DNA from 4 places in the Massilia sp. LMS1-1-1.1 genome. Region 1 is predicted to be linked to each of the others. Evidence: predicted binding sites of a transcription regulator. Region 1 holds the regulator's gene; each other region holds the start of a gene.
The links. Region 1 encodes FNR, which switches genes on or off when oxygen is low (the NO sensors DNR and NnrR bind a similar motif). Its sites were predicted from a motif close to TTGATNNNNATCAA; they were not measured.
Positions count from the first base shown of each region.

Region 1 (7,534 bases):
AGCTCGGCCGTCGTCATCGCCAACGCCCTGCGCCTGCGGAAAGCCTGAACATGGAAGCACTGTATCTCCTCATCCCCTTGAGCGTCGTGGTCGTCTTCATCGCCCTGTGGGTGTATTTCACGGCCTCGGACGGCGGCCAGTTCGACGATCTCGTCGGACCGGGCCTGCGCGTGCTGCAGGACGACGACACGCCGCCCCAGCCGGCGCCCGGCGAACCGCATCCCTGACCGCACCAGCCCGGCCGGCGCGTCTGCCCCCCAATCCGCCCTGATTGCAGGGATCTTGTATGGCTTTTTTGAGCGGAATTTGACCGAAATATCACTTTATTTCGATGCCAGTTCGCTACGCTTATTTCATCCGGGGAATTTTGATCCACATCAAAGTTTTTTCACGGTCAAACACTTACTCTCTGGCCACCATCATAAATAGTAATTCCAGGGAGAGTCTTTGTGGATCAATCGCTGAACTATAACTACAAGATCGTGAAGCAATTCGCGGTCGCTACTGTGGTATGGGGCATCATCGGCATGCTGGTTGGCGTTATCATCGCCGCTCAGCTGGCCTGGCCTGCCCTGAACCTCGACATACCATGGCTGACATACGGACGCCTGCGTCCGCTGCACACGAATGCGGTGATTTTCGCCTTCGGCATCTGCGGCCTGTTCGCTACCTCGTACTACGTCGTGCAACGCACCTGCCAGGTGCGCCTGTTTTCCGACAAACTGGCCGCCTTCACCTTCTGGGGCTGGCAAGCCGTGATCCTGTGCGCCGTCGTTACCCTGCCTATGGGCATGACACGCGGCAAGGAATACGCGGAACTGGAATGGCCTATCGCCATCCTCATCGCCGTCGTCTGGATCGCCTACGCCATCGTGTTCTTCGGCACGCTGATCAAGCGCAAGGTCAAGCACATCTACGTGGCCAACTGGTTCTTCGGCGCCTACATCCTGGCCGTGACGATTTTGCACGTGGTCAATGGCGCCGTCATGCCAGCCTCGTTCACCAAGTCGTATTCCGCCTATGCGGGCGTGCAGGACGCCATGATCCAGTGGTGGTACGGCCATAACGCGGTGGGTTTCATCCTGACCGCCGGCTACCTGGGCATGGTCTACTACTTCATCCCGAAACAGGCCGAGCGCCCCGTGTACTCGTACCGTTTGTCGATCGTCCACTTCTGGGCGCTGATCTTCACCTACATGTGGGCGGGCCCGCATCACCTGCACTACACGGCATTGCCTGACTGGACGCAATCGATCGGCATGGTCTTCTCGCTGGTCCTGCTGGCGCCAAGCTGGGGCGGCATGATCAACGGCATCATGACCCTGTCGGGCGCCTGGCACAAGCTGCGCACCGACCCGATCCTGAAATTCATGATCGTCTCGCTGTCGTTCTACGGCATCGCCACCTTCGAAGGTCCGATGATGTCGATCAAGACCATCAACTCGCTGTCGCACTACACCGACTGGACCGTTGCCCACGTGCATGCGGGCGCTCTGGGTTGGGTGGGCTTCATCACCATGGGTTCGATCTACTACCTGCTGCCGCGCCTGGCTGGCCGCACGCAGATGCACAGCACGCGCCTGGTCGACGTGCACTTCTGGGTGGCCACCATCGGCATCGTGCTGTACATCGCCGCCATGTGGATCGCCGGCGTGATGCAGGGCCTGATGTGGCGTGCGGTCAATCCGGACGGCACCCTGACCTACACCTTTGTCGAGAGCGTGAAAGCGACGTATCCGTACTACGTGGTGCGCGTGGCCGGTGGCCTGCTGTACCTGTCGGGTATGTGCATCATGGGCTACAACACCTGGATGACCTTGCGCGGCAGCAAACTCCCCGTCGCCCGCATTCCGGAACTGAACGCGGCGCACGCCTGATAGGAGCGAAAGCAAATGAAATTTTCACATGCATGGATTGAGAAAAACCCCTGGCTGCTGATCGCCTTGGTCACGGTGGTGATCAGCATCGGCGGCGCCGTCGAGATCGTCCCCCTGTTCTTCCAGAAGAGCACGACGGAACCGGTCGCCGGCCTGAAGCCGTATTCGCCGCTGCGCCTGGCGGGCCGCGACATTTACGTGCGCGAAGGCTGCTACAACTGCCACTCGCAGATGGTGCGTCCGCTGCGCGCGGAAACGGAACGCTATGGCCACTATTCGGTCGCCGGCGAGTTCGTCTATGACCGTCCGTTCCAGTGGGGTTCCAAGCGCACGGGGCCCGATCTGGCCCGCGTGGGCGCCCGCTACAGCGACGAATGGCACCGCACGCACTTGAACAACCCGCGCGACGTGGTGCCCGAGTCGAACATGCCGTCCTACCCCTGGCTGGCGAAGACCAAGCTGGTGCCTGACGAGATCGTGCCGAAGATGCGCGCCCTGAAACGCCTGGGCCAGCCGTACAGCGAGGAAGAAATCGCCGCCGGCCCCGCGCAGCTGCAGGACAAGACGGAAGAAGACGCCCTGGTCGCCTATCTGCAAGGCCTCGGTACATTAATCAAAACAAGGAATTAGCATGGCAATCGAAAACCTGTTTGACAGCGCCAGCAGCGTCATGACGGTGGTTTCCTTTACGACGTTCGTGGGCATCCTGTGGTGGACGTTCAGCCGCAGCAACAGCGACTTCGACGCGGCGGCACGCCTGCCGTTCGCCGACGAAGCGCTCGACTATCCGGCCGAGGCCGAGATGAACCTGGCGAAGGAGCATAACCATGGCTGACTTTACCAATGGCTTCTGGAATATCTACATCATCGTGCTGTCCCTGCTGGGCATCATCGGCTGCGGCGTGCTGCTGTACTCGCAGTCGAAAGTGAAAGTGGTCGCCGGCGCCCCCGCCGACGGCACCACGGGCCACGTCTGGGACGAGGACTTGAAGGAACTCAATACGCCGATGCCGCGCTGGTGGATGTGGCTGTTCTACATCACCATCGTCTTCGCGCTGGCCTACCTGTTCCTGTATCCGGGCCTGGGCAACTATGCCGGCAGCCTGGGCTGGAAATCGACGGGCCAGTACGAGGAAGAGCTGAAGAAGGCGGAAGCCGACTACGGTCCCCTGTTCAACAAGTACCTGAGCCAGGACTTGAAGACGGTGGCCGCCGACCCGCAGGCGCAAGCCATCGGCCAGCGCCTGTTCCTGACCTACTGCGCGCAATGCCACGGTTCGGATGCGCGCGGCAACAAGGGCTTCCCCAACCTGACGGACAAGGACTGGCTGTATGGCGGTGAACCCGACATCATCAAGACCACCATCCTGCACGGCCGCAATGGTCAGATGCCTCCGATGGGCGCCGCCCTCGGCTCCGAAAAAGATGTCGAGAACGTGGCCCATTATGTGCTGAGCCTGTCCGGTTCCACCTCGGATCCCGTCAAGTCCGTGCTGGGCAAGGCCAAGTTTGGCGCCTGCATGGCCTGTCACGGCGCCGATGCGAAGGGTAACCAGATGCTCGGTGCGCCGAATCTGACGGACAAGGTCTGGCTGTACGGCGGCAGCGCCGATACCATCATGGAAACCGTACGCAAGGGACGCAGCAACACCATGCCGGCCTTCAGCGATTTCCTCGGCGAATCCAAGGTACACGTGCTGTCGGCGTATGTCTGGAGCCTGTCGAATCCTCAGACGCCCGTGAAATGATGTAATGGAACCTCAAGTCATCAAGATGTATGCGGCCCGCGAGCAGATCTACCCTCGCGAGGCCAAAGGACGCTACGCTACCTGGCGATGGGTATGCGTATGGCTTACCCAGCTCGCGTTCTACGGCTTGCCGTGGTTGACCTGGAATGGCAGGCAAGCCCTGCTGTTCGACTTGACCACGCGCAAGTTCTACATTTTCGGCGTCGTGCTGTGGCCCCAGGATTTCATCTATCTGGCGGCCCTGCTGATCATCTGTGCGTATTTGTTGTTCCTCGTCACGGCCATTGCCGGACGGGTGTGGTGCGGGTTCTCTTGCCCGCAAACGGTATACACGGAAATTTTCCTGTGGGTCGAACGCCGCATCGAGGGCACGCGCAGCGCGCGCATGGCCCTCGACAAGCAGGGCCCGTCCGTGCGCAAGGCGTTCAAGAAGACGGCCAAGCACGTGGTGTGGGGCGCCATCGCCCTGTGGACGGGCTTTACCTTTGTCGGCTACTTCACGCCGATCAAGGAACTGGCGCAATCGGTGGTCACCTTGAATTTCGGTCCCTGGGAATGGTTCTGGGTCTTGTTCTACAGCCTGGCAACCTACGGCAACGCGGGCTGGCTGCGCGAGCAGGTGTGCAAATACATGTGCCCCTATGCGCGCTTCCAGAGCGCCATGTTCGACCAGGACACCCTGATCATCACCTACGATGCCAAGCGCGGCGAACCACGCGGCGCCATGAGCAAGAAGGCCGGCCACAACGACAAGCTGGGCGATTGCATCGACTGCACCCTGTGCGTGCAGGTGTGTCCGACCGGCATCGATATCCGCAACGGCCTGCAGTATGAATGCATCGGCTGCGCCGCCTGTGTCGATGCCTGCAACAGCGTGATGGACAAGGTCGAGCGGCCGCGTGGCCTGATACGCTACAGCACCGACCATGCGATGGAAAACAACTTCAATTCGAAGCAGATACGCCAGCGCGCCATGCGCCCGCGCGTCTTGATCTACACTTCCATCCTGGCCCTGATCATCATCGCCGTATGTACCTCGCTGGCCCTGCGCACGCCCCTGAAAATGGACGTGATCCGCGACCGCGGTTCGATGGGACGCGAAGTGGAAGACGGCATGATCGAAAACGTCTACCGCCTGCAGATCATGAACACGTCCGAGCAAAGCCAGCACTTTAAAATCAGCGCTTCCGGCTTGCCGGGCCTGACCTTGCTGACGCGCGAAGAAGTGACCTTGCAGCCGACGGAAACGCTGGGCTGGCCGATCCGCCTGCGCGTGCCGCACGGCGTGGGCGAGAAGGGGTCGAACAAGATTGCGATCGAATTGCAATCGCTGGACGACCCGTCGCTGCATGTGCGTGAAAGCGCGGTCTTCATCGTGCCGCGGTAATGTTGATTCGGGGTCGGACCCTCTGGGTCCGACCCCGGTATTTCGCCGTAGGGGTAGCATTCAATATGCGGTAGGTTTACTGTATTTTCAACCCAGAAGCAAAAGCTGGGGTCAGACCCAAAGGGTCTGACCCCAAGGAGAACAAAATGTCCGACAGTCTGAAACTGCAGCCTCCCGTTGCACCGTGGTACAAGCACCGCTGGCCATGGCTGCTGATGATCGGTCCCGGCCTGTCCGTGGTCGTCGGCAGCTTCATGGGCTATATCGCGTTTACGCAACCCGATGCGCTGGTGGTGGGCGATTATTACAAGCAGGGCAAGGCGATCAATCAGGATTTGAAGCGCGACACGATCGCCAGCGACCTGGCCATGGATACGAGCCTGTCGTACGACGTGGCGCAAGCGCGCCTGACCGGTTCCGTGCACAGCTTCGGCAAGGCTTATCAGGGACCGCTGCAGCTGCACCTGGCGCATGCGACCCTGCCGGAAAAGGATATCAAGCTGCTGGTGCAGCCCGATGCGGCCGGAAATTTCTCGGTGCCCCTGCCGATGCTCGAGCGCAGCCGCTGGCAAGTGCTGGTGGAAAACGACAAGCGCGAGTGGCGCCTGTCCGGCATCTGGACCTGGCCCGTGCAGCGCAGCATCGCGCTGCATGCGGATGAAGAGCTATAAAGCTTATTTGCAGACGTCCGTGCCTGCCGTAATGGCTTTCAGCTTAGCAGGCTGCAAGATCTCGATCTCGCGGTTCGACACGCGCAGCCAGCCTTCCTTCTTGAATTTCGACAATAAACGGCTGACGCTCTCGATGGTCAGGCCCAGGTAGTTGCCGATTTCCTCGCGCGACATGCGCAGCTGGAATTTGCTGCTCGAATAGCCGCGCGCCTCATAGCGCGACGCCAGGTTGACGATGAAGGCGGCAAAGCGCTGCGTCGCCTGCATATTGCCCAGCAACAGCATCACGCTTTGCTCGCGCGTGATTTCCTGGCTCATCATGCGGTGGAAATGCCGCAGCAGAGTCGGCATATTGCCCAGCAATTGTTCCAGGCTGGAAAACGGGATTTCACACACTTCGCTGTCTTCCAGCGCCACCGCATTACAGTGGTGGCGGTCGGCGCTGATGGCGTCCATGCCCAGCAGTTCGCCGGCCATCTGGAAACCCGTCACCTGCTCCTCGCCGCCCGGATTGATCTGGTAGGTCTTGAAGTGCCCCAGGCGGATCGCGTACAGGTTCTGGAACGAGTCGCCGATGCGGAACAGCGAGGCGCCGCGCACGATCTTGCGGCGGCGGCCGATGATCTGGTCCAGCCTGTCCATGTCGCCCATATCGAGGCCCATCGGCAGACACAATTGATGCATGCTGCAGGTCGAGCATCGCGCACGCAACGCTTCCACGTTCACTGTGGGCAAGGTTGGAGTGATTAGCGCTTCAGTCATGTCGGTACCTTTTAGAAAATGCAACAACAAGTTTACTGCATACCGGGTTGCCGTGTGCCAATTTCACCGCAATTTCGCTGAATAAACGACGTTCCGACTTTAATTATATGGCAACATCGTCAAAAGCCCATGCGGGTAGGGGCTTTTGTGCGGCGGCGCTTGCCAAGCTGGGGTATTGATAGGAAAATTCCTGACAGCATTATCTGCCGCCTGTGCCGCCCGGTACTGAAAAGGAAATCATGAAGCCTCTCGGCATCAAAGCAAAAGTCGCGCTGGCCACCAGCCTGACCTCGATCGCCATGATCGCGCTGGTCACCATGATACAGGTGCAGCACATGCGCGACGACTTCACCCGAGTACTGCTGAGCCAGCAGTCATCCCTGATCAGCCGCACCGCTGCCGAGCTCGACGACAAGCTGGGCATGCTGCTGCAGATCGTCACCCTGACGGCCAGGCAGCAGCCGCCGGAACTGATGGCCCAGCCGGCCCAATTGCGCGAATACTATTCGCGCCGCTCGATGCTGGTGCTGTTCGACGACGTGCTGGTGCTCGACGCGCAGGGCGCCGTCGTGGCCGACATGCCGGAAGTGGCGGGACGCACGGGCATCAACGTTGCCGAGCGCGAGTATTTCCAGACCGTGCTGCGCACGCGCCAGCCCATGATCACCGAACCGATGCTCGGCAAATCGAGCGGCATGCCCATCGTGCAGATGGTGGCGCCCGTGCTGGCCGCCGATGGCCAGGTGGCCGGCGTGGTGATCGGCGTGCTGCGCCTGTACAAGGACAACCTGCTGGGGCGTCTGCGCTCGGAAAAGATCGGCAAGAGCGGCTATTACTTCATCCTCACGCGCGGCGCCGTGCCGCGCTACGTGCTGCATCCCGATACCAGCCGTTTGCTGCAGCCGCGCCAGCCGAGCGCCAACCTGACGACGACCCAGCTGCTGAAGGAAGATGGCGAAGGCAGCATGGTCAGCACGAACAGCCGCGGCATCAAGGCCGTCAACAGCTTCAAGCGCCTGAAATCGGTGAACTGGCTGCTGGCCACCTCGCTGCCCGTCGCGGATGCCTTCGAACCGTTCGATGGCGTGC
Region 1 covers NZ_JBFPNG010000023.1:765,445-772,978, reverse strand. The annotation lists gene MRBLMS1_RS18510 (heavy metal translocating P-type ATPase) at 1-48, shown strand, start outside; gene ccoS (cbb3-type cytochrome oxidase assembly protein CcoS) at 51-227, shown strand; gene ccoN (cytochrome-c oxidase, cbb3-type subunit I) at 450-1,877, shown strand; gene ccoO (cytochrome-c oxidase, cbb3-type subunit II) at 1,893-2,507, shown strand; gene MRBLMS1_RS18490 (cbb3-type cytochrome oxidase subunit 3) at 2,509-2,712, shown strand; gene ccoP (cytochrome-c oxidase, cbb3-type subunit III) at 2,705-3,625, shown strand; gene ccoG (cytochrome c oxidase accessory protein CcoG) at 3,630-5,012, shown strand; gene MRBLMS1_RS18475 (FixH family protein) at 5,159-5,683, shown strand; gene fnr (fumarate/nitrate reduction transcriptional regulator Fnr) at 5,687-6,445, opposite strand; gene MRBLMS1_RS18465 (response regulator) at 6,685-7,534, shown strand, end outside.

Region 2 (7,534 bases), on a different contig from region 1:
CTGGAATGGCGTGCCGGCAAAGTCGAGCGGCACGTCGAATTGCTGGCGCGTGCCGGCGAAATATTCAGCGAGCTGGCGCGCCGTTTCCTGCAGCACGGCGCAACCGTCATCGACGCGCATGGCGCCCAGACGCACGCGGTTCGGCTTGTCATTTTCCCACAGGATGGCGGTCAGGGCTTCCCCACGCGCCACCAGGGTCAGCTCGCCCACGGGCGAGGGCACCACGATGCAGTCGTATTCCATGTTTGTTCCTCGGTCAGATGACGCCAGTGTAGCAGGATGGCGGCATGCCGCATATTGCGTGTAGGATGGCGTTTTCGGCATGGAGCACAGGCTTTGACGACGATCCCCACTTATGACGCCATCCGCGCGATTGCCCTGCGGCTGGTGCACGAACGCTATCCCTCGGCCATGGCGGCCATCATCGGCGGCTCGTTCGCCACGGGCCGGCAAACGGCCACGTCCGATATCGACTTGCTGCTGTTGTTCGACCACGTCGACTGCGCCTGGCGCGACACGCTCGTGGCCGAAGGACGCACGGTGGAACTGTTCGGGCATGACATGGCCACGTTCACGTATTTTTGCCATGAGATGGATGCGCCTCGCGGCACGGTGCCGCTGGCGATGATGGTGGTCGAAGGGGAAAACATCGTCGCTGCCGGCGATGCCTACGCCCGGCTGCATGCGCTGGCGCACGCCATCGATACGGCCGGACCGCCCGTGCTCGACGTGGAAAACCTGCAGCGCCGCCGCTATGCGATCACCACCGCGCTGGAAGACCTGGTCGACAGCACGCATTCGGGCGAGGCGCTGGCCGTCGCTTGCCAGCTGTACGAAGCGCTGGCCGACCTGCACTTGCGCGCGGCCGGCGAATGGAGCGGCGGCGGCAAGCATTTGTTCCGGCGGCTGCAGACATTTGACGCCGCCATCGCCGCGCAGCTCGACGGCGCGCTGCGCCTGGTCGCCAGCGACTTGCCGGCCGGCCAGCGCGCCTTCGAGCAAGTCGCCGCCGCCGTGCTGGCGCCGGTCGGCGGCCCCTTGCTCGCAGGCTTTACCTTACCCGCGCCTGCGCACTGGCGTACTTAAAACGCCGTGCGCACGTTCAGGCTGATGTTGCGCGGTTCGCCCCAGAACACCCCGTCAAAGAAGCCCACGTTGCGGTAGTACTTTTTGTCGAGCAAGTTATTCACGTTCAGCTGCACGCTGGCATGCCGGTTGAGCGCGTAGCTGGCCATGGCGTTGACCAGCGCGTAGCCGGCTTGCGGGATATTCGTGATCGCGTTCGATGGCGGGCGGCCATACCACGATTCGCTGTAGGTGGCGCTTTGCGCCGTCATGCTGGCGCCCGCCCTCAAGCTGGCCAGCTTGCCGTCGAAACGGTAGCTGGTGGCCAGGCGCAGCAAATGGCGCGGCTGCGTGGTGGCGGCGCGGCGGCCATCGGCCTCGGCCGCGTGCAGATAGGTATAGCCGCCGCTCGCTTCCCAGGCGGGCGTGATCTGGCCGGCAACGTCGAACTCGACGCCCTTGGCCGTCACGCCTTTGCCGTTGGCCACCATGGCCTGGCCGCCGTCGGGCAGCAAGAAGCCGGGTGGCACCGTGCGGTCGAGTTCTGCCAGGTTCTTTTTCTTCGTGTGGAACAGGGCGGCCGATGCGTTCAGCTTGCCTTCATAGAATTCGCCCTTGATGCCCAGTTCCGCGTTGTCGCCCGTTTCCGGCGGCAAAAACTTGTCGTTGCGGTCCTTGCTCGATTGCGGGTTGAACAGCTGCGTGAAGCTGGCGTAGGCCGCATACTGCTTGTCGATGTCGAACACGGCGCCCACATAGGGCGTCACTTCATTGCGCGTCTCGGCAAAGTCGCTATTGTCCGTGTGTACGCCGCGCGTATCGTAATTGCGCGTGTCGGTGCGGTAAGTGCTCGTGCGCGCGCCGATGATGACGTGCAGCGGGTCGGCCAGGCTCAAACGCGTGGCCACGTAGCCGCCCGTCAGGCGCGTGACGGTTTCCGAGTGCGAACCGTCCGGATGGAAGACGGGGCGGGGAATGTTGCCCGTCCAGCTGCGGTAATCGGGAACGAAGGCCTGGTAATCGATGTCCGCCTCGCCTCCCAGCGAACGGGCGCGCTGGTTGCCGCCGTTCCAGCCGACGATGGCCGTGTGCTTGCGCCCCAGCAAGGTGAACGGGCCGCTGGCGTACAGGTCGAAGTTGTCGTTGGTGGTCTTGCCCGGACCATAGGCGCCCGTCCACAGGAGCATGCCTGCGCCCGTGGCCGGTTCTGGATGGCCGCCACCCGCATAGGCGACCGTGGTGCGGTTCGTGCTTTCCGTGCGCGCGTAGCCCAGATGCATATTCCAGTTGCCGGGCAGGCGCTGGTCCAGCGAGGTGAACAGCGTGTGCTGCTTGTTGGCCCAGGTGCTCCATGGTGTCGTGAAACTGGTGTTGCGCGGCAAGTTTGCCAGGCTGCCATCCGCATTCCAGTACGGCACGGCGCCCCAGGTGGCGCCCGTGGGCTTGTTGTCCTGGAAGTCGACGCCGGCCGTCAGCAGGGTGCCCGGGCGCAAGTCCGCCTCGACGATGACCATGCCTACCGTCTTGCGCTCGTGATACATGTCCAGGTAGGAATCGCGTTTTTGCCAGGCCAGGGCCGTGCGCGCCCGCACGCTGCCCTCCGCGTTCAGCGGCGTGGACAGGTCGGCCTCGAAGCGCTGGTCGTCCCAGCGGCCCATGATCAGGCCGGCGCTGGCCTGGAACTCCTTCGTGGGCCGCTTGCGTATCATGTTGATGGTGGCCGACGGGTCGCCCGTGCCGCCCATCAAGCCCGTGGCGCCGCGCACGACCTCGATGCGGTCGTACAAAATCGTGTCTTGCAGCGGCGCATTGCCGCCGCGCGCCATGCCGTCGATCTGGAGATTGTTGATGCCGAAGCCGCGTGCATAAAACCGCGTGCGTTCCGTGTCGTTCTGGCCCACCTGGATACCCGTCGTCTGCGCCAGCGCCTGGTCCAGCCGCACGGCGCCCAGGTCATCGAGCAGCTGGCGCGTGATGACGCTGACCGATTGCGGCGTCTCACGCAAAGTCAGCTCCATGCGCGTGGCGCTGCGCGCTTCGCCTGCCGTGTACGACTGCGTACCTTCCGTCGTCGCCGTCGACTGGCCCAGCACGGTGACGGCCGGCATGGTGACGTCGGCCGCGGCGGCGTCAGTTGCGTGTGCCGGCAGGGCCACGCCGGCCGCAAGGCTCAGCAGGGCAAGGTGTAACAGATGGGGGAGGGGGCGCAAGGCGGGCTGGCGCGAAGAAGGGAGGACTGTCGTTGATTGCATCATTTTCCTGGAATATTTTTAGTCGTGAGTGTTCCTATCTCGTCTGGCGAGGTGCGCAGTAGCTGGGGGGATGGCGTGACGCTGGCCCGTGGTCTGGCTTGGATAGCAGTTCCACCGCAAGGCCCGGCGCGGACGGGCAGTGGAAAGGAAGGGCGCGCGATTCCCGTTAATTTCTTGAATAGGAATCATTATCAATATAGGTGGTATTTGCCAAATAATCAAGCGTGCGCACCAAAACTGTGCAGAAAGCCCATGGCGGCGTAAGGTCTGGCCTTCTGCGATAATGCAGGCGCTGACAAAATATTTTCCTCATTGAAAGAAATGCATGCGTACATGGATCGCTTGTGCCGGATGGTTGTGTGTAGCGTCGCTGGGCCAGGCTCAGGAACACGCGACGCCGCCGGCTGTTCCCGCGCCGCTGCAGAGCGCCAGCGTGCCGCCCGCCGCCGATACCGTGTCGCCACCCCTTGCGCCAGCCATACCCGCAGCGTCAGCGCCCGAGGTAACGGCGCCCGCCGAGGAAGCCTCGCCTGCGCAAACGGTGACGATCACGGCCAGCAGCGACGCCAAGGCGCCGCGCGTGCGCTTCACGGCTTACCGCGAAAGCTATCTGACGGCCAGGAAAGTGTGGCAAGTGTCGAGCGGCAGCGTGGTCATGGCCCTGCGCCTGATTCCTGCCAAGCTGAGCGCTACCATCGACGACGTGCGCGTGGCCTTGCAAGGCAATGGCGCGCCCATGCCGATCAAGGTATCGGACGGCGGCGTGTTTGTCGTGCCTCTCAATGACGATATCGCCGCGCAGGATGGCACTTTCCTGGTGAACAAGGGCAGGGGCGAGCTGACGGCGAATATCGTCCTGCAGCCCGCCGTGGCGCGCGATGCGTGGAACGTCACGCGCGTGGGGCAAGTCTTGCGCGACGCGCGGCGCGCCGTGCGGGCCATCACGCCGTGGTACAAGCGGCCGTTCGCCAGCGACGTGCAATCGCTGGCCTTTTGCGCGGCCGAGCGGGGCAGCGCCTTGCAGTTGATGGATGGCGAGCAATTGATTGCTACCTTGCCCATGAACGAGCAGGCCGTCAACGACATCAACCAGCCCGTGTTTTGCAAGATTTTCGATGGCGAAGACAAATACCCGGGACACTACCGCGTGGTCATGCCCGAGCAGGCGACGGTGCTGTTGTTGTAGAGGCTAATTGGGCTGGCGCTGCACCAGTTCCAGCGCCGCCGCCAGGGCCAGGTCCATGGTGGCCTGGTGGAAGATCAGCCATTGCGGCAACAGCGACAGCGCATGGCGTCCCTGTTCCAGGTCGCCTTCATCGACGGCGGCCCAAGCATGGTGCAGGCCGCTGAGCACGCGCGCATGCTGTTCGCGGTGGTTGGCCAGCGAGGGAAAGGCGATTTGTTCCATCAAATCCTCTTCCTCGCGGAAATCGCGTTCGACGGCCGCAATCAGCTCGCGAAACGCCACGCTGAAATGCTGGTCGCCCAATTGCTGCAGCCGCGCCAGCTCCTGAAACAGCGCCTCATGCGCCTCGTCGATGACGGGAACACCCAGCGCCATCTCATCCTTCCAATGCGATTTACCCATGCCGATGCTCCCGGTTAAGTCCGTCGCGGTGCGAAGCGGACTGTTCCAGTGTGGGCGCAGCGAAGAGGGAAATCCATGACCTGGATCAAAAGTATGGTGAAGAGGGGGCGAGGAAAACAAAGCAAAAACAAATGGATGTAGGAACCAATTTCCCCTCCGTAATAAAGCGATTTCAGCGATGCGCCGCGTTACCGAGCGCCGCTGAAAAACGCCGCTGGCAAGGCGCCGTGCCGAAGGCAGTACGAATGTACGACGAGGCACTGCAACGCGGTCAGCGGTGTTTTCTCAGCCACGCGTCTTATTGCCGAGGCCAATGGCTCCACATGGCATGCGCATCGACATTGGGAACCTGCAACTGCTGCCCGGCGGATAGCTGCATCGTATCCCTCAACACGAGGGGGGCAAGCATCAGGGCCGACAGGGCAAGGCAGGCCAGCACTTTGAGCGTCAACATGGTCGTCTCCCGGTGTCCCGGCGGCGGCGCGGGGATGCGGCGTCTGCCGGTCACTTCCTTATGTACTACCATGCTTGCAGTTTAGTTCATCTGGTCGTAACTTCAACTTATTGCTGTGGTGCACTGCACCAGTTCGCCTGCTGTCAGGGGCCTATTTGCCCTTGCGGCTGCGCCGTGGCTTGCTTGCGGGAGGCAGCAAGGAATCGAACCACACTTGCGTCAACTGCCGCGTATTTTTCGCCGCCTCGCGCTTGACGGCGGCCGTGGCGTGGCCGCGCGCCGTGTTGGCGATGCGGTTGGCGGCGCTCAGGTACATGCTCATCCAGGGGTTTTTCATGGCTAGCCTCGCAGGCAGTGGGTGGGAATGCCTCCACTCTAGTCCGATGGCTGGTGCTGACCGTGCGCCTGCCCACATAGTCGGGCGGCGCGGGCGGCAGGCTGATCTAAGTCAATACACGTCGCGGCGGTAGCGTCCGGCCGCCAGCAGGGTGTCGAGGCCGTCCTGTCCCAGCACTTCTTGCAGTACAGCATCGATTCCTGACGCCATGCCTTGCAGGCTGCCGCACACGTAGACGATGGCGCCTTGCGCCAGCCACTCGCGCAGCTCGTCAGCGTTGGCGCGCAGGCGGTCCTGCACGTATTGCCGGGTTTCACCATCGCGCGAAAAGACCCTGTCCAGGCGCGCCAGGTGGCCAGCGTCTAGCCAGTCTTGCAACTCTTTGCCGCAGACGCTGTCAAAAGCTTGCTGGCGCTCGCCGAACAGCAGCCAGTTGCGGGCCAGCCCCGCCCGCTGGCGCGCGCGCAAATGCGCACGCAGGCCGGCCAGGCCGGAACCGTTGCCGATATAAATGCAGGGCACGTCGACCAGGGCGGGCGCGAAGGCGGGATTGGCTTGCAGGCGCAAGCGGATACTGGCGCTTAGCGGGGCGAAGCGCGTGAGCCAGCCGGAACAGACGCCAAATCCCTGGTTCTCAATGCCCGCATGGCGCTCCTGGCGCACCAGCAACTGCAGTTCGCCATCGGATGGCAGCGAAGCGAGCGAATAGCTGCGGGGCGCGTGGTGGGTATGGTCCGCATCGCCCTCGCTGCCATCCGCGTTGCAGGCGATGATTTCGGCCAGCGCGCCCGCTTCCCAGGTAGCGCCGGACGGGCCCGTCAAGGTGATTTCATGCAATTCTCCACCCAGGCTGCCCGGGTTGAGCAGCACGCGCCGCGCCAGGCGCCACTCGGCATACGACGCTTCTTCCTGCACGCCGATGGCGTCGATGGCGCTGCCGCTGCAGCGGGCCAGTGCTTGGGACCAGCCGGCCAGGGCAGCGGGGTCGTGCTTGTCCACTTCGATCAGCGGGAATAATGGATGGGCGCCCAGCGTTTGCAATTGCTGCGCCAGCGCATGGCCAAAGCCGCAGAAGGCGCTGTAATGGCGGTCGCCCAGGGCCAGCATGCCGAATTCCAGGCCCGCCAGCGGCGTGCCCGATGTTGCGTGCAGCAGGCGCGCGAAGCGGCGCGTGCCGTCCGGCGCCTCGCCTTCGCCAAAGGTGCTGGCGATGATCAGGGCCCGTTCGTACTGGCGCAATTGCGCGGGGTCAAACCGGTCCAGCGACTGCACGTCGACGGCGACCCCGGCCTGCTGCAGGGCGCGCGCGCTTTCCAGGGCGAGGCGCTCGGCCTGTCCCGACTGGCTGGCGTAGGCGACGAGGGTGGGCAAGCCGGTATTTTGCTTGTCCGCTGCGCCGGCGCCCAGCATGGCGCGCTGCGCCTGGACAGCTCGCTTGGCCTTGCGGCGGCCCAGGTACAGCATCCAGCCCGTGATGGCGAACAGGGGCAGGCCCAGGCTGGCCAAGGTAACGATGATGCGGCCCGGCAAGCCGAAATACGTGCCCATGTGCAGCGGATAAATGATGTTGACGAGGCGCGCACCGAGACCCTGCTGGCCGTACGGTTCGTTTTCCGTGACCGTACCGTCGGCCGGTGCAATGCTCATGCGGCTGCGCGCCCGCTCGTGCGGCGCGTCGCTGGCCAGCCACGTGAATTGCACGGCTTCGCCGGCGCGCGTGGGCAGGCGCACGCTGGCCAGGGTCCAGCCGGCGGCGTGCTGCTGGAAGCTGGTCCAGGCCAGGCTGATGTCGGCGGCGGGCTCCTTCTCCTTGCCACCACTTTTTTTCAGGGGCGCCT
Region 2 covers NZ_JBFPNG010000012.1:675,763-683,296, forward strand. The annotation lists gene MRBLMS1_RS13055 (methylated-DNA--[protein]-cysteine S-methyltransferase) at 1-243, opposite strand, end outside; gene MRBLMS1_RS13060 (nucleotidyltransferase domain-containing protein) at 337-1,086, shown strand; gene MRBLMS1_RS13065 (TonB-dependent siderophore receptor) at 1,083-3,317, opposite strand; gene MRBLMS1_RS13070 (hypothetical protein) at 3,643-4,503, shown strand; gene MRBLMS1_RS13075 (bacteriohemerythrin) at 4,507-4,905, opposite strand; gene MRBLMS1_RS13080 (hypothetical protein) at 5,204-5,359, opposite strand; gene MRBLMS1_RS13085 (hypothetical protein) at 5,511-5,696, opposite strand; gene MRBLMS1_RS13090 (PepSY domain-containing protein) at 5,808-7,534, opposite strand, start outside.
Region 2: a site for FNR is predicted at 4,981-4,994, ahead of MRBLMS1_RS13075 (bacteriohemerythrin). Genes of this name have one in related genera too.

Region 3 (7,534 bases), on a different contig from region 1:
GCGGAACAGCAGCTTGGCGGGCTGGCGCAGCAAGCGGCTGGCCGCTTCCGGACGCGACCAGCCACGGAACAGGCGCACGCGGATGCTGGCCAGCGCGGCGAACGTGGCATCGTGCGTGACGAGCCGCTCCGCATAGCGCGAACCCGTGCGGCCGATGGCCAGCAGGCGGATGCCGGCCGACGGGCCGAAGACGTCGAAGACGATGGCCGTCGAGGCGTGCAGGCCGGCAATCGACGTGGCCGTGATAAACCAGCCGGACAAGCCCAGCAAGGCCATGCCGGCCACCGCCGTCAGGGCCGCCAGCAAGGCGCCCACGATCAGCTTGCGGGGCTGGGCCAGCAGCAATTGCCGCAGGACGGGGTTCAAGCCAAGTGAGTTTTTCATGCGCGCAACTCCTGCACTTGGGCATGCACCGTGCGCTGCAGCCGGCCCGCCAGCACGGGGTCGTGCGTGGCGACGATCATCGTCTTGCCTTTTGCCAGTGCCAGCAGGGCATCCGTCACGCGCGCCGCCGTTTCGCTGTCCAGGTGGGCCGTCGGTTCATCGACCAGCAGCAAATCCGCATGCGGATGCAGGGCCACGCGGGCCAGGGCCAGGCGCACGGCTTCGCCGCCGGACAAGCCCTGGCCGCCATCGCTGAGCATGACGGCCGGCTGCGCCTGCGCCACCTTGGCCAGGTCGGCCAGGTGCAGCGCCTGCGTTACCTGCGCGGCGTTCGCCCCCACGCGGCCCAGGGTCACGTTCTGGCTGACGGAAGCGGCAAACACGTGCGGACGCTGGCCCATCCACGCCATGCGCTGGCGCAAGGTATTAACGGTGCTGTCGGTCAGGCGCACGCCGCCAATGCGGATGTCGCCGCCGCTGGCGGGCAGCAAGCCGGCCAGCAGGGACAGCAAGGTGGTCTTGCCGGCGCCGCTGGCGCCCAGCAGGGCCACGTGCTCGCCGGCATGCACGGACAGGTCGAAGCCGTCGAACACGGGCGCCTCGCCGGGATGGGCAAAGCGCAATTGCCGAAGTTCCACGGCGGGCGCCGCCGCCACGGCCATGGCGGCGGCGGAAACGGCCGCGACTTCCACGCTGGCGCCAGGCAGGGGCACGCCATCAGCCGCCAGGTCGTGCAAACCGGCCAGGCCCGCTTCGCCGGCCGCCTTGTCGTGCCAGACGGCGGCCAGTTCGCGCAGCGGTTCGAAGAACGCGGGGGCCAGCAGCAGGATGAACAAGCCCTGCCCCAGGCTCAGCTCGCGGCCCCAGGTGCCGAAATTGATGCTGCCCAGCAGAGAGAAACCGATGAAGGCCGCCACCATGGCCACGCCGAGCGCGGAAAACAGTTCAAGCACGGCCGACGACAAAAAGGCGATGCGCAGCACCACCATCGTGCGCCGGCGTACGGATTGCGACGAGGCATCGAGCCGTTCGGCCGTGGCGTCGACGGCGTCGAGCGCGCGCAAGGTGGCCAGGCCGCGCAGGCGGTCCAGCAGGAAGGCATTCATGCTGCCCATTTCCACCATCTGCGCGCGGCTGGCCGCTTGCGCGCCCATGCCGACGAGGGCCATGAAGACAGGAATCAAGGGGGCGGCGATGAGCAGGATCAAGGCGGCGATCCACGACAGCGGCGTCACCACGGCGAGGATCACGAGCGGCACGAGCATCACTTTCCAGCGCGCAGGCTTGTAGCGCACCAGATACGGCACGATGGCTTCGGCCTGCTCGGCGATGACGCTGGCCGCCTGGCCCGACTGGGCACGCTGGCGGTCCAGCGGCGAACGCTGCGCCAGCGCCTGCGCCACTTGCGCGCGCAAGGTGGACAGGTGTGCGCGCGCCGCCGCATACATGCGCCGCGCGCCCCACGCTTCGCAGCCGGCGCGCAGCACGCCCAGCAGCAGCACGCCAGCGGCCGGCAGCAGGGCCGCGCGCCAGGGTGCGCCGCCCTGCATGGCTTGCACGGCCCAGGCCAGCAAAGCCGCTTGCGGCAACCACAGCAAGGCGGCGCCGCCTTGCGCCAGGCTGGGGAGACGGGGAAGAATAAAGCGGGGCAAGGACAAGGGCGTGGTCGGCATCTTTTATACTTCTTGAGTTTTCAGAATTTTCTGTAAATTCGATATTTTGTATAATACTGCGAAACATGACATATATCAATTGACCCCACCAGTATGGCGTGAAAAAATTCAGATAATTATGAAAACTCAACATATCCAAATGACGCCGCTGATCCTGACCTTCGTCAGCCATTTCGGCGAGATGGGCAGCCGCTGGGGCTTCAACCGTACAGTGGGGCAAGTGTACGCCTTGTTATTTGTCGCGGAGCACCCTTTGCACGCGGATGAAATCGCGGAGCACCTGAGTTTTTCACGCTCGAACGTGAGCATCGGCCTCAAGGAACTGCAGGGCTGGGGCTTGATCCGCCAGTCACGCATCCCTGGCGACCGGCGCGAATATTTTTCCTCGCTGGGCGATGTGTGGCAAATCTTCCGCGTGGTGGCCGCCGAGCGCCGCCGCCGCGAAGTGGCGCCTACCCTGACGGTGCTGCGCGAATCGCTGCTGGCGCCGGCCACGGAACCCGTGGATCAATATGCGCAGGAACGCATGCGCGAAATGTATGAACTGGTCGACCTGGCCAATACCTGGTTCGACGACTTGCAGCGCCTGTCGCCCGAATCGATGGCGCAGCTGATGAAAATGGGCGCCAAGGTACAAAAGTTGCTCAACGCTAAGGATCGCCTGTTTGGCGTCAGCAACAACAACGACTGAAGCACCCGCCTCCCCTCACCTCCCACAAAAAGCCGAGACGCCGCTAGCACAAGCTGGCGCGTCTTGTCACGCCATTTCCTGACGTCATGTTGTCTGTCGTTAACACAAGCGGACATAGCCGTATGCGATGTTGTCAACAAAACCAATAGTATTATTTAAATTGTATTAATTTATATCAAGAGTAAGCTTGCATTTGCGTACTCGCTACGTGCAGGAAAGAACTAAAAGCAGCTAAAAACGGGCAATGGGATGACTTCCCCGGTATGCAGGGACGCCTCCCAACACTATGAAGCGACTGTCTCAAGCACAAGGGGATTTTCATGAAAAGCATAAAGAGCATTGCCATCAGGGCATCCATGCTGGCCGCAATGACCGTACTGGCAAGTGCGGCCCAAGCCGCCACTTGGGTGGATGTGGGCCCGGCCAGCGGTTTCGTCATCGCCGGCAGCACCGTCACTTATTCGCCATCGCCGGCACTGCAGGTGAAATATTATGACGATAATCTCGTGCCACAGGATCCCTCGGACATCCAAGGTTATATCAATGGCGTGTTCGGTACCAGCCTGGGCACCGCCGTGTCGTTTTGCGAAAGCGCCACCGCGGGCTGCACTGCCGGCACCACGGCAGACGTGAGCGGCGGCGTCAATTCGTATACGAGTGCGGCCGCCTATGATTACCTGGCCATCCACTTCGGCCAGGGCGAACTGGTGTTCCACTGGGCCGCTCCCGTGGCTGCCGGCACCACCTTCACGATCTCGGGCCTGCCCAAGGACCTGAGCAACTACCGGGCCTTCATTTCCGCCGTGCCGGAACCTGGAACCTATGCCATGCTGCTCGCCGGCTTGGGCCTTCTGGGCTTTATGGCACGCCGTCGCCAGGGAAAGTAAGCCTCATCTGCGGCAGCGGCGCACCGGCGCCCGCTGCCGCCCTCAACGCCAGCGGCCCGTTTACGCCGCGCTTGCGGCGAAAGTCCCGCTTTTTACACTATCTTTAGACGCCCCTCGCTATGCTCGACGGCATCCACTGCTGACCGACGAGGGAGTACTCATGCATGAACAACCGTTTCAGCCACGCGCGCGCAGCGTGATCCGCCAGCACCTGCCCGTGCGGGAACGGCTGCGCCTGGCCCGACTGGCCAACAGAAAAATCATTTCGGCATGCTCGGCGCTGCTGTGCGCGGCGCCGCTGTTGTATTTGCTGAGCGTGGTGCTGTTTGCGCAGCCGTGACACGGCTTGCAGGCGAGCGATGAACAGAGATGAAAAGTGATGGCAATGCGACAGGCTGTCGCATGCATGGCCAGCATGAGCTGGTCCGCCCAGAGGGAATCGAACCCCCATTCACGGTTTAGAAGACCGTTGTCCTATCCGTTGAACGATGGGCGGAAGGTGCAGTATTTTAATCCATGCGCGCCAGCAATGAAATGCCAGCGCGAAATAGAAAACGGGCTGTCATTTCTGACAGCCCGCTTATGACTTTGGTCGGAGTACAAGGATTCGAACCTTGGACCCCCTGGTCCCAAACCAGGTGCGCTACCGGGCTGCGCCACACTCCGAAGACAAGATAATAACGCCCCCACCCAATTTCGTCAATTGCCATAGACGAATTAGATGGAAATAACTATCGGCGCTGCCCCGTGCCTGCCCCTTTAAGCGCCGACTTTATCGGCGATGCGCCGCGCCATGCTCTCGGCCTTTTCCTTGTCCTTCGCTTCCACCATCACGCGGATCAGCGGTTCCGTGCCCGAAGCGCGGATCAGCACGCGGCCCGTGTCGCCCAGCTCGGCCTCGACCAGCTCTTTCTCGGCCACCATGGCGGCATTTTTCTGCCAGTCGAAACCGGGCGCCACGCGCAGGTTGATCAGGGTTTGCGGGAACAGCACCAGTTCGGCCAGGCATTGCTGCAGGCTCTGGCCGCTGCGCTTGAGCGCGGACAACACTTGCAGCGCGGAGACGATGCCGTCGCCCGTCGTGTGGCGATCCAGGCACAGCAAATGGCCCGAGCCTTCGCCGCCCAGTATCCAGCCCTTTTCCTTCATGACTTCCAGCACGTAGCGGTCGCCCACCTTGGCGCGCGCAAAGCCGATGCCCTGCTGCTTGAACAGCACTTCCAGCGCCATGTTCGTCATCAAGGTGCCGACGGCACCGGCCACGGGACCCGTCGCCAGGCGGTCCTTGACCATGACGTACAACAACTCGTCGCCGTTGTACATACGGCCCGTGGCGTCGCACATGATCAGGCGGTCGGCGTCGCCATCGAGCGCGATCCCCAGATCCGCGCCATGCTCGATGACGGCTTCGGCCATGGCCTTGGTCGCCGTGGCGCCGAAGCCCGCATTGATATTGAAGCCGTCGGGCTTGTTGCCGATGGCGATGACTTCCGCACCCAGCTCATGGAACACGTGCGGCGCGATATGGTAGGCGGCGCCGTGCGCGCAATCGACGACGATCTTCAGGCCGCGCAAGTCCAGCTCGTTCGGGAAGGTGCTCTTGCAAAATTCGATGTAGCGGCCCTGGGCATCGTCCAGGCGCTTGGCGCGGCCCAGCTTGTCCGATGGCACGCAAGCCATGGGTTCGTCGAGCGCCGCCTCGATTTCCAGTTCCACGCTGTCCGGCAGCTTGGTGCCCTGGCCGGAAAAGAACTTGATGCCGTTGTCGTGGTACGGATTGTGCGAGGCGGAAATGACGACCCCGGCCGCCAGGCGCAGCGCCCGCGTCAGGTAAGCGATCGCCGGCGTCGGCATGGGGCCGGCCAGCATCACGTCCACGCCGGCGGCCGACAGGCCCGCTTCCAGCGCCGCTTCCAGCATGTAGCCGGAAATGCGCGTGTCCTTGCCGATCAGCACAGTCGGGCGCGCCTTGCCGCCTTGCGACTTGGCCAGCACCTTGCCGGCCGCATAGCCGAGGCGCATGACGAAATCGGGGGTGATCGGAGCCGTGCCCACCAGGCCGCGGATGCCATCGGTGCCAAAATATTTACGCGTCATAGTTTTCTCTTTTTGTTGTTTATAATAAATCTTACAGGCTCAGTGCGCCATGCGCCAGACCTTCAGTGCATCGACGGTTTCCGCCACATCATGCACACGGATGATTTCCGCACCTTGCGCTACCGCAGCAAGCGCACCGGCAACGCTGCCGGCCAGGCGCTGCTCGACGGGACGCCCCGTGACGGCGCCGATCATGGACTTGCGCGACAGCCCGGCCAGCACAGGCAGGTCCAGTTCGCTGCGCAACTGGCGCGTGGCGCGCAGCAAGGCGTAATTCTGCTCCACCGTCTTGCCAAAGCCAAAACCGGGATCGACGCACAGGCGTTCGCGGGCGATGCCGGCCGCCGTCATCGTGTCGATGCGCTCGCGCAGGAAGGCAATCACTTCGCGCACCACGTCTTCATACTGCGGCTGGTCCTGCATGGTTTGCGGCACGCTTTGCATGTGCATGATACACAGCGCGCAGTCGCTGCCCTGCACGGCCTCGATGGCGCCCGGCGCGCGGAAACCGTTGATGTCGTTGATCATGTCGGCGCCCGCCAGGATGGCTTCGCGCATCACTTCGGGCTTGTACGTGTCAACGGACAGGGGCTTGCCGCAGTCGCGCAAGGCGTACAGCACCGGCATGACGCGCGCAAGCTCGTCCTGCAGCGGCAGCGGTGGCGCGCCGGGGCGGCTCGATTCGCCGCCGATATCGATGATGTCGACGCCGTCAACAATCATCTGCTCGGCGCGCGAGATGGCAAACTCCAGGTGCTGGTACTGGCCCGCATCGGAAAACGAATCGGGCGTGATGTTCAGGATGCCCATCACCAGCGCCTGCGTGCCCTGCAGGTTGAAGCCGAAACGGCCGAATTGCAAATAGTGTCGCATGTGAATCTTTGTAGTCGTCAGGAAAAAACTGCTGCGGCAACGAAAAAGGGCAAGGATTGCTCCTTACCCTCGTTCTTGCCATACCCTTGCGCGCCGCCGGTCGGGGCGGCCCTTATCAGGCTGGCGCCGTCACGTTTGGCGAGATGCCGCCCGTGCCGCTGTCGCCCGCATTGCGGCGTGGCGGAATGACTTTCGGTGGACGCGGCTCCAGGCCGGCCATGATGTCATTGATTTGCTCTGCATCAATGGTTTCCCATTCCAGCAAGGCTTTGGTCATCATTTCCACCTTGTCGCGGTTGCTTTCCAGCAAGGTACGCGCCAAAGCATATTGCTTGTCGAGAATGTTGCGGATTTCAGCGTCGACCTTTTGCTGGGTCGCTTCCGAGATCGTCTTGGTGGCGCCACCGAAGAAACCTTCGTTTTCGCTGTCTTCGTAGACCATCACGCCCATGCTGTCGGACATGCCGAAGCGGGTCACCATGGAGCGGGCCAGCTTGGTGGCACGCGAGAAGTCGTTCGACGCGCCGGTGGACATTTGTCCCACGAAAATCTCTTCGGCGATACGGCCACCGAACAGGATGGAAATTTCTTCCAGCATCTTGTCCTTGTAGGCGGACAGATTGTCGTGTTCCGGCAGCTGCCACGTCAGGCCCAGGGCCCAGCCGCGCGGCATGATCGTGACTTTATGCACGGGATCGGCCTTCGGCAGCAGCTTGGCGACGACGGCGTGACCGGACTCATGGTAAGCCGTATTGCGGCGCTCTTCCTCGCGGATGATCATCGATTTACGTTCAGGACCCATGTAGATCTTGTCTTTCGCATCTTCGAAGTCGATCATTTCCACCAGGCGCTTGCTGCGGCGTGCCGCGAACAGGGCTGCCTCGTTGACCAGGTTGGCCAGGTCCGCGCCCGAGAAACCAGGGGTGCCG
Region 3 covers NZ_JBFPNG010000012.1:660,486-668,019, reverse strand. The annotation lists gene MRBLMS1_RS13010 (amino acid ABC transporter ATP-binding/permease protein) at 1-384, opposite strand, end outside; gene cydD (thiol reductant ABC exporter subunit CydD) at 381-2,057, opposite strand; gene MRBLMS1_RS13000 (GbsR/MarR family transcriptional regulator) at 2,197-2,748, shown strand; gene MRBLMS1_RS12995 (PEP-CTERM sorting domain-containing protein) at 3,069-3,635, shown strand; gene MRBLMS1_RS12990 (hypothetical protein) at 3,796-3,975, shown strand; tRNA gene MRBLMS1_RS12985 (tRNA-Arg) at 4,057-4,131, opposite strand; tRNA gene MRBLMS1_RS12980 (tRNA-Pro) at 4,225-4,301, opposite strand; gene glmM (phosphoglucosamine mutase) at 4,395-5,732, opposite strand; gene folP (dihydropteroate synthase) at 5,772-6,605, opposite strand; gene ftsH (ATP-dependent zinc metalloprotease FtsH) at 6,721-7,534, opposite strand, start outside.
Region 3: a site for FNR is predicted at 2,123-2,136, ahead of cydD (thiol reductant ABC exporter subunit CydD). Genes of this name have one in related genera too.

Region 4 (7,534 bases), on a different contig from region 1:
CTCAGCGAGCGCACGCTGGCGTAGCCGGCATTGACATTCACGCTGGTGCGCGAACTGGCTTGCCAGCTCCAGCCCACATTGCCGCTGATCTGGCGCGTACGGTCTTCGCTGCCGAATTCCACGCCGGGCAGCAAGCCGCTGTCGATGCCGCTGGCCGTTTGCGCCGTGCGGTCGACGGCCGTGATGCCGGCGATCATCGTGCTTTTCGCCGTGGCGCGCGCCATCGTCAGCTTCAGCTGCTTTTGCAGGAAATAGCGATGGCTGAAGTAATTGATGGCGCCCCGTTCCGGCCCCAGGCTGTTGGCGTAGCGCAGGAAGGCATCGATGCGCAGGCGCCGGTCGCGCGCATTGGGAAAGATGCCGCGCCACAATTGATCGAGCAACTGGCCCGCGTCGCGGTTGCCCAGGCGCGAAAACTGCGTCGGCATGGTGGTGATGTTTTCGCTGTAGTTCAGCTGCCAGTTGGTATGGCGTTGCAGGAACGTGGCGTCCAGGCTGTAGGTGGTGCCAAAGAAGCGCTTGCCGGTGCTGAAGGCGACGCTGGTGCGCGGCGACGGCGTCCACACGCCGCCCAGCGACCAGAAGCGGCCCTCGGGCGCCTTGCCGCTGGCCGAGATATAGCCTTCCTTTTCCATGCCGCCGCTGGCCGTGGCCGACCATTTGCTGCTGAACGGATAGCGCAGACCCACGCTGCTGCGCTGCATGCGCACGGGCGCCAGCTTGCTGTCCTGCGTGCGGCGCACGTCGTGGCTGGCGTTCCAGGTCCAGCCGGAGCCGCGCGGCTCGCCGCTGAGCAGCAATTCCATTTCATCGCTGTGCACGGACAGCAAGTCGCCGCCGCTGTCGACCGTGTTGCGCGTGTAGCGCAACTCGGCCGTGGCCAGGTCGCGGAAACGGTGGCGCAGATACGGGCTGATGCCCGTGGTGCGCACGGTGCTGGCATTTTCCGTGTCGGGCAGGTCGTCGATCAATTGGGGGCCGAACGGCGAGATGTTGCGCCGGCTTACGCTGGCGTTGGCATCGATGAAGAACCAGTCCTTGACCAGTTCGGCGTCGGCCGAGGCCTGCAGTTCGTGGTTGTCGGTATCGGCCCGTTGTCCGGACAGGTATTTATGCCAGCTGTAATCGAGGTGCACGCGCAGGCGGGGGCCCGTGCCGATGAGGGCGATGGCGGGCGCGATTTCCGTGATGAAGTCCGATTGCGCCTTGCCGGGCGGCGCGCGCAAGGCATTGTCCGTATAGCTTTCGCGCAGGCGCAGCGACGGTTTTGCCAGCCAGTCGATGGCACTGGCCGGCATGGGTAGCAGCAGGGACAGCAGCAGCGGCAGTGGCAGCGCCCTGCGGCGGCTACTCGTAATGGCCATAGCCGTAGTAGTCGTTGCCGGGGAACGATTTGGTCTTGTTGTAGATCAAATGAATGTGTTCGCACGACTCGATCTGCCGCAGCGCTTCCTTGACGGCGTGCTGGGTCGTCGTTTCCGCTTCGACCACCATCACCACTTGGCCCATTTGCCCCACCAGCGCGTGCGCTTCGCTGGTGATCAGCAGGGGCGGCGAATCGAAGACGACGATGCGGTCGCCATAGCGGCTGGCGATCTCGGCCAGCAAGCGGCTCATGGCGCGGCTGGCCAGCAATTCCGTCGCGTGCTTGTTGCTGCGCCCGGCGGGCAGGATGCTCAGATTGGCCACGTTGGTTTTCAGGATCACGTCGGCCATGGCCAGTTGCGGGTCGAGCAGCACGTCCATCAGCCCCGGCTCCGGCGGCAGGCCCAGCACTTTCAGCACGGACGGGCGCGCCACGTCGGCATCGACCAGCAGCACCGTGATATCGAGTTCCATGGCGATGCTCATGGCCAGGTTGACGGCGCAGTAGGTCTTGCCTTCGCCCGGCATGGCGCTGGTGACGACGATCAGGTTGCCGTGGTGGATGGCGTCGCTGCCGCTGGCGCGCGCCTGGCGCAGCAGCGGGCGCTTGATGATGCGGAAATCCTCGGCCACGGCGCTGCGCCCGCCATCGTGCGTGAGCATGCCTTGCTCGGTCAGGCGGGCCAGGTTCAGGGCGCGGTAGCGGGGCGACCGGGCCGCGTCCGCGCCATCCGTACCGTTCACCTTATAAGGCACGCTGGCCTCGGCCACGCCGAGGATCGTGGGTTCGTGCTTGCCGCTGTCCTTGCTGCTCATCGTCGCTCCCTTGGATCTAGAATTTCAGCAGCGCGGCCGTCATGACCCCGCCGTACAGGACGAACAGGCTGCCCAGGCAGGCGCCAAAGCCATAGCGGGCGCGGCGGCGGCGTACCTGCTGCAGCGGCGTCCAGTTCATCGATACCGTGCCCAGCACGTTCAAGCCCGTGGCATCGCGCAGTTCGGAGGGGCTGAGGAAGGTGGGGCGCACCTGGCTGATGAGCAAGGCCGTGGCGACGCCGGCCACCAGGGCCGCGCCCAGCGCCGCGCTGAACAGCAGCGGGCGGTTCGGGCCGACGGGCGCATATTGCACCGTGGGCGGGTCGATGATCTTGAAGGCCATCATGTCGGTGGTGGAACTGAGTTCACCCGACAGCTTGGCCGCTTCGCGCCGGCCGATCAGCTTTTCATAGTTTTCCTTGTTGATGATGTAGTCGCGGTTGAGCTGTGCCAGCTGCGATTCCACCTCGGGCACGGCATTGCTTTGCGCCAGCAGCCGCTCGTTGCGCGCGCTGTATTCCTGTACGCGGGCGCGGATGGCGGCCACCTTGGCGTCCGCATCCGTCAGCGCCACCTTCAGCTGCTGCAGCATGGGGCTGTAGTTCTTGCCCGGGTCGCCGGACGCCGCTTTCAGCTTGTTTTCCTCGATCTTGCGTTCTTCCAGCTGGGCCACGAGGCGTTTCGAGGCGATGATGTCGGGATGCAGTTCCGTAAATTGCATGCGCAGGTTGTCGAGGTTCTTGTTGATCGAGGCGATGCGCTCGTCGAGTTCGGGATTCGTGATGGCTGACGCGCTTGGCTCCAGGTCGAGCACGGGCTCGTCGCCCTCGATCTGGCTCTGGATGGCCTTGCGCGATTGTTCCGCCTCGATCAGTTCCAGCTTGGCATTGTTCAGGCTATCGGACGACATCAGCAGCTGGCTGCCATAGTCGATGCCCTGGCGCGGCAGCAGCAGGTTGTTGCGGATCTTGAATTCCTTCACCAGGTTTTCCGCCGCGCTCAGCTTGTCTTCGTAATTCTTGATCTGCTCGTCGATGAACTGCACCGCCTTCTGCGAATCGCCCTTTTTACCCTGGAAACTGCCTTCGACAAAGATGGTCAGCAGGCTTTGCACGACGTCGCGCACGAGCTTGGGGTCGCGCCCGCTGTAGCTGATGGTGTAGATGTCATACGCGTTGGTGCCCGTGATCTTGATGCGGCTCATCAAGTTATCCAGCTGGGCTTCGTGCTCGCGCACGGTCTTCGAGTCCAGGTCGAGGTCGACCATGCGCATGACGCGCTCCACGTTCGGGCGGCTGAGCAGGGTGCGGCTCATGATGGCCACCTGCTGTTCCGTGTTCGGCACGCTGGTCATGCCGGCCATCAGCGGCTTGAGGATGGTTTGCGTATCGACAAACACGCGCGCCGACGTCTGGTAGTCGTCGGGCAGGGTGATCACCTTGATGAAGCCGCCGATGGCCACCAGCCACGCCACCAGCACCGCATGCCAGCGGTACTTCCAGATGCCTTTCAAGCCGGAAAGCAGTTGCTGTATCAATTCTTCCATGTCGCTTCCTTCAGGTAACGGTGCTGCCCGGTAGATGGGTTGGCGGCGCGGACAACGACGGCGTCTTGCAAGAAATACTTGCTTGTTGAGTAAGCAAAGTATAGGGCGGCTGTGGAGCAAGATTTCCCAAGATGATTGCTTCTTGATACGCCTCAAGGTTCACTTGCCGGGTTTTAATAATCATAGGAAGTTCGCGGCCCAGGCTGGTTCTGCGGGGCCGGCCATGGACGCGCATCGACTCGAAGAGGCTCCGCATGAATCCATTTCGCCGTGCATTTGTCTGCAACACGCTGGTTCTGGCGGGCGCCGCCAGCCTGCTGGGCGCCTGCCGCACGCGCCATCCGCTGGCGCCGTCCGACGACAGCGCCCCCATGCACGATTACCTGATCGGCCCGGGCGACTCCGTCAACATCATCGTCTGGCGCAATCCGGAAGTGTCGCTGACGGTGGCCGTGCGGCCGGACGGCAAGATCACCACGCCGCTGGTCGAGGATTTGCCCGCCAGCGGCAAGACATCGACCCAGCTGGCGCGCGACATCGAGCAAGCCTTGAGCAAGTTCATCCAGCAGCCCGTGGTGACGGTCATCGTCACCAATTTCTCGGGGCCGTATGGCGAGCAGATCCGCGTCATCGGCGAGGCGGCCAAGCCGCAGGCGCTGCCGTACCGGCTGGGCATGTCGCTGATGGACGTGCTCATCGCCGTGGGCGGCATCACCGATTTCGCGGCCGGCAACAAGGCCAGCATCATCCGCGTGCGCGAAGGCAACCAGCAGCAGCTGCGGGTGCGGCTCGACGATTTGCTGAAGGAAGGCGATATTTCCGCCAACGTCATGATGCGGCCGGGCGACGTGTTATTGATACCGGAAAGCTTTTTTTAACAGCAAGCTCGTCAATATCAAAACAGCAATTATATTTGCCATTTTGTACTTATAGACAAATTTCATCGTGTTATTTTGCTATCCCAAGGTAAATTTCTTCTGTTTTTTTTAGCTATTGCTGGGAACTTCTCCAGTTTTTCTCTTGTCACAAGGCATTGGCTTCAGTCCGTCTCGACGGCTGCCGATGAACGTGAGGACAAGATGAGCTTTGAAGATGAACCCATAATTTCCTTCGACACGCCAGGCACCTTCAGTGACCTGGTGGTGGGCGAGGGGCAGATCGACCCGGCCATGGAGCACGAGCTCGACCTGCAGCGCTTTCATATCCGCATGGCCAATTCGCGTGGCCGGCGCGAAGCGGCCAGTTTGCTGATCCGCAAGATGTACGGCTGGCGCGGCTATGCCGTCGATCCCTGCACCGCGCATGCGCTGAATAAAATCACGCTGTTCGCGGAAACGGCCGGCACCACCGTCGGCACCATGACCTTGTGCCTCGACAATGACGAGACGGGCTTGCCCGCCGATGAAAACTTCCGCGACAAGCTCGACGTCCTGCGCGCGCAGGGCCGGCGCCTGTGCGAACCGTCGCGCCTGGCCATCGACAAGGGCGTGAGCAAGCGCGTGTTTGCGGCGCTGATTCATATTTCTTATATCTATGCCCACAATATTCACTGCTTTACGGATTACGTGATCGAAGTCAACCCGCGCCACGTGGTGTTTTACAAGCGCATGCTGGGTTTCCAGGACTTCGGCGGCGAGCGCGAGTGCACGCGCGTGGGGGCGCCGGCCGTGCTGCTACGGCTGGACCTCGATTACATGGGGGCCCAGATCCGTAAATTCGGTGGCCTGATGGAACAGCATGGGGGTGAACGGTCGTTTTACCCCTTTTTTTTTCCGACATGGGATGAGCCCGGCATTACCGGCCGGCTGAGGCAGGGGCGCAACTGAGCATTCATTTATTCTTCAGCAAGATCGCCTGCATGTGGCTGCCCGGAATCGCGTAAGTGATGCCACTGGGCGCGCTGATGGCTGCCTCTTTGAGGCCCTTGACGTACACCATGTTGACGATGCCGTAGACGAGACCGGTCTCGGGATCGAACAAGGGACTGCCGCTGCTGCCCGGATACGCCGTCGCGTCTAGCTGGAACACGGTGTACGGCGCCTTTTGCAGCTGCGCCAGGCGCCGGACGTCGAGGCGCTGCGCGTTTTCGCTGGGCATGACCACGGGTGTCAGCGATGACACGGTGGCGCGGTGCGTCACGTGGCGCAGCCCGAGCAAGGTACCCAGCGGAAATCCCGTAAAGGCCATGGCCTGGCCTTCGCGCACCGTGGCCGCGTCGCCCAGCGCCAGGGCGGGCAGGGGCGCGCCCGCCAGGCGCAGCAAGGCCAGGTCGTGTTCCGTGTCCAGCGCCTGGACCTTGGCGGGGCGAAATTGCGTTACCTCGCCCTGGCCCGTGAGTATGCCGATGACCTCGTTCGGATTGGCGTCGAGCAGTTTCTGAATCACATGGGCGCAAGTGAGCACGCTCAGGCCGTCACCGGTCACGAAACCCGTGCCGATGAAATTCATCGGCGGCGTGCGCGTTTTTTGCAGGTTGCCCACGCCGACGATCGATGGTTTGATGCGCGCGATGGTTTGCGCCAGCGGCGCATCGGCGCGGCACGGCGCGCTGGCCAAGACCAGGCAAAACACGAGGGCGGACAAGCATGTAAACGGCAGGGCTTTCATAACGGCGCACTTTCAACGTGAGGAGGTGGCACGGGCTGCAGCAGCGCGCACAGCAGCATCAGGTAGCACAGCAGGGCGATGCGCGGCACGTCGAGCAGGCTGTCGAACAGGCCGACGACGAGAAAACCCAGCAGGGCGGCGGCGCACGCCAGCGCGCCTGCATCGCCGCGCGCGGCCTGGCGCAGCAGGCGTTGGCCGGCCAGAACCAGCAGGGCCAGCATTGACAGGGCGCCGCACCAGCCCGTTTCTATCAGTAAATGCAAGGCCATGCTCTTGATATGCCAGGGCAAGTGGTGGTGGTCGCTGCTGAAAAACCAGTAATTGTTGGCTTGCGTAAAGCTCCCGTTGGCGATCAGTTCCTCGCCGCCCGGCGCGCGCAAGCTCAGATTGTCGACTTCGAGCACCGACGAGGTGGCCGTGCCGCTGGCCGCCAGCTCCAGCTGCACGGGCGGACGCAGCAGCCAGGCACCGGCGCCCAGCCAGGCGCTGTCGAACGGCACTTCATAGTGTTGCCAACCGCCGGGCTGCGTGCCAGGCGGCACAGGCCGCAGGCGCAGCGGAACGTTCACGCAGCCCTGCGCGTACAGCAATTGCCGCTGGCACAGGCGCACCAGCAGCACGGGCATGGGTCCCGTGCGCCGCACGTCGAGCGCCAACGTGTAGTGCGTGGCGGGCTGCACGGGCAGCCGCTGCAGCAGCCGCAGCAATTCGCCATAGCCGGCGCTGTAGCCGGGACTGGCCAGGCGCACATACCGGTTTTCCCCGTCTTCCGCATACGCGATGCTGGCCGGCACCTCGCGCTGGGGATTGTGCCAGTAATACGTGGCGGGAAAGCTGCCGCTACCCATGCCGAACAGGCGATCGCCCCAGTCGGACGGCTGCATGGCCAGCGCCTGCCGCCAATGGCGCAAGCGGCCTTGCATGTCGAAGGCCGTGGTGGCGAAACGTTCGGTGGCGTAGTAGCTGGCCGACACGGGTATGGCCAGCAGCAGCAGGATGCCGGCCGCGCCCACGATGCTGAGGCTGGCGCGGTCCAGCCGCCACAACGGCGGGCGCAGGCGTCCATTGCACAGCATCAGCATGGCCAGCAGCACGACCAGGCCGGCCGGCAGCAGGGCCGGCGGTCCCGCCCAGTGCCAGCCTATCCAGGCGAGATTGCATGCCAGCATGGTCCACGCCATCATCGCCAGCCCCAGCCTG
Region 4 covers NZ_JBFPNG010000056.1:207,526-215,059, reverse strand. The annotation lists gene MRBLMS1_RS25620 (TIGR03016 family PEP-CTERM system-associated outer membrane protein) at 1-1,364, opposite strand, end outside; gene MRBLMS1_RS25615 (XrtA-associated tyrosine autokinase) at 1,348-2,181, opposite strand; gene MRBLMS1_RS25610 (XrtA system polysaccharide chain length determinant) at 2,198-3,727, opposite strand; gene MRBLMS1_RS25605 (XrtA/PEP-CTERM system exopolysaccharide export protein) at 3,982-4,605, shown strand; gene MRBLMS1_RS25600 (N-acyl amino acid synthase FeeM domain-containing protein) at 4,807-5,553, shown strand; gene MRBLMS1_RS25595 (S1 family peptidase) at 5,558-6,334, opposite strand; gene MRBLMS1_RS25590 (hypothetical protein) at 6,331-7,534, opposite strand, start outside.
Region 4: a site for FNR is predicted at 3,870-3,883, ahead of MRBLMS1_RS25610 (XrtA system polysaccharide chain length determinant). Genes of this name have one in related genera too.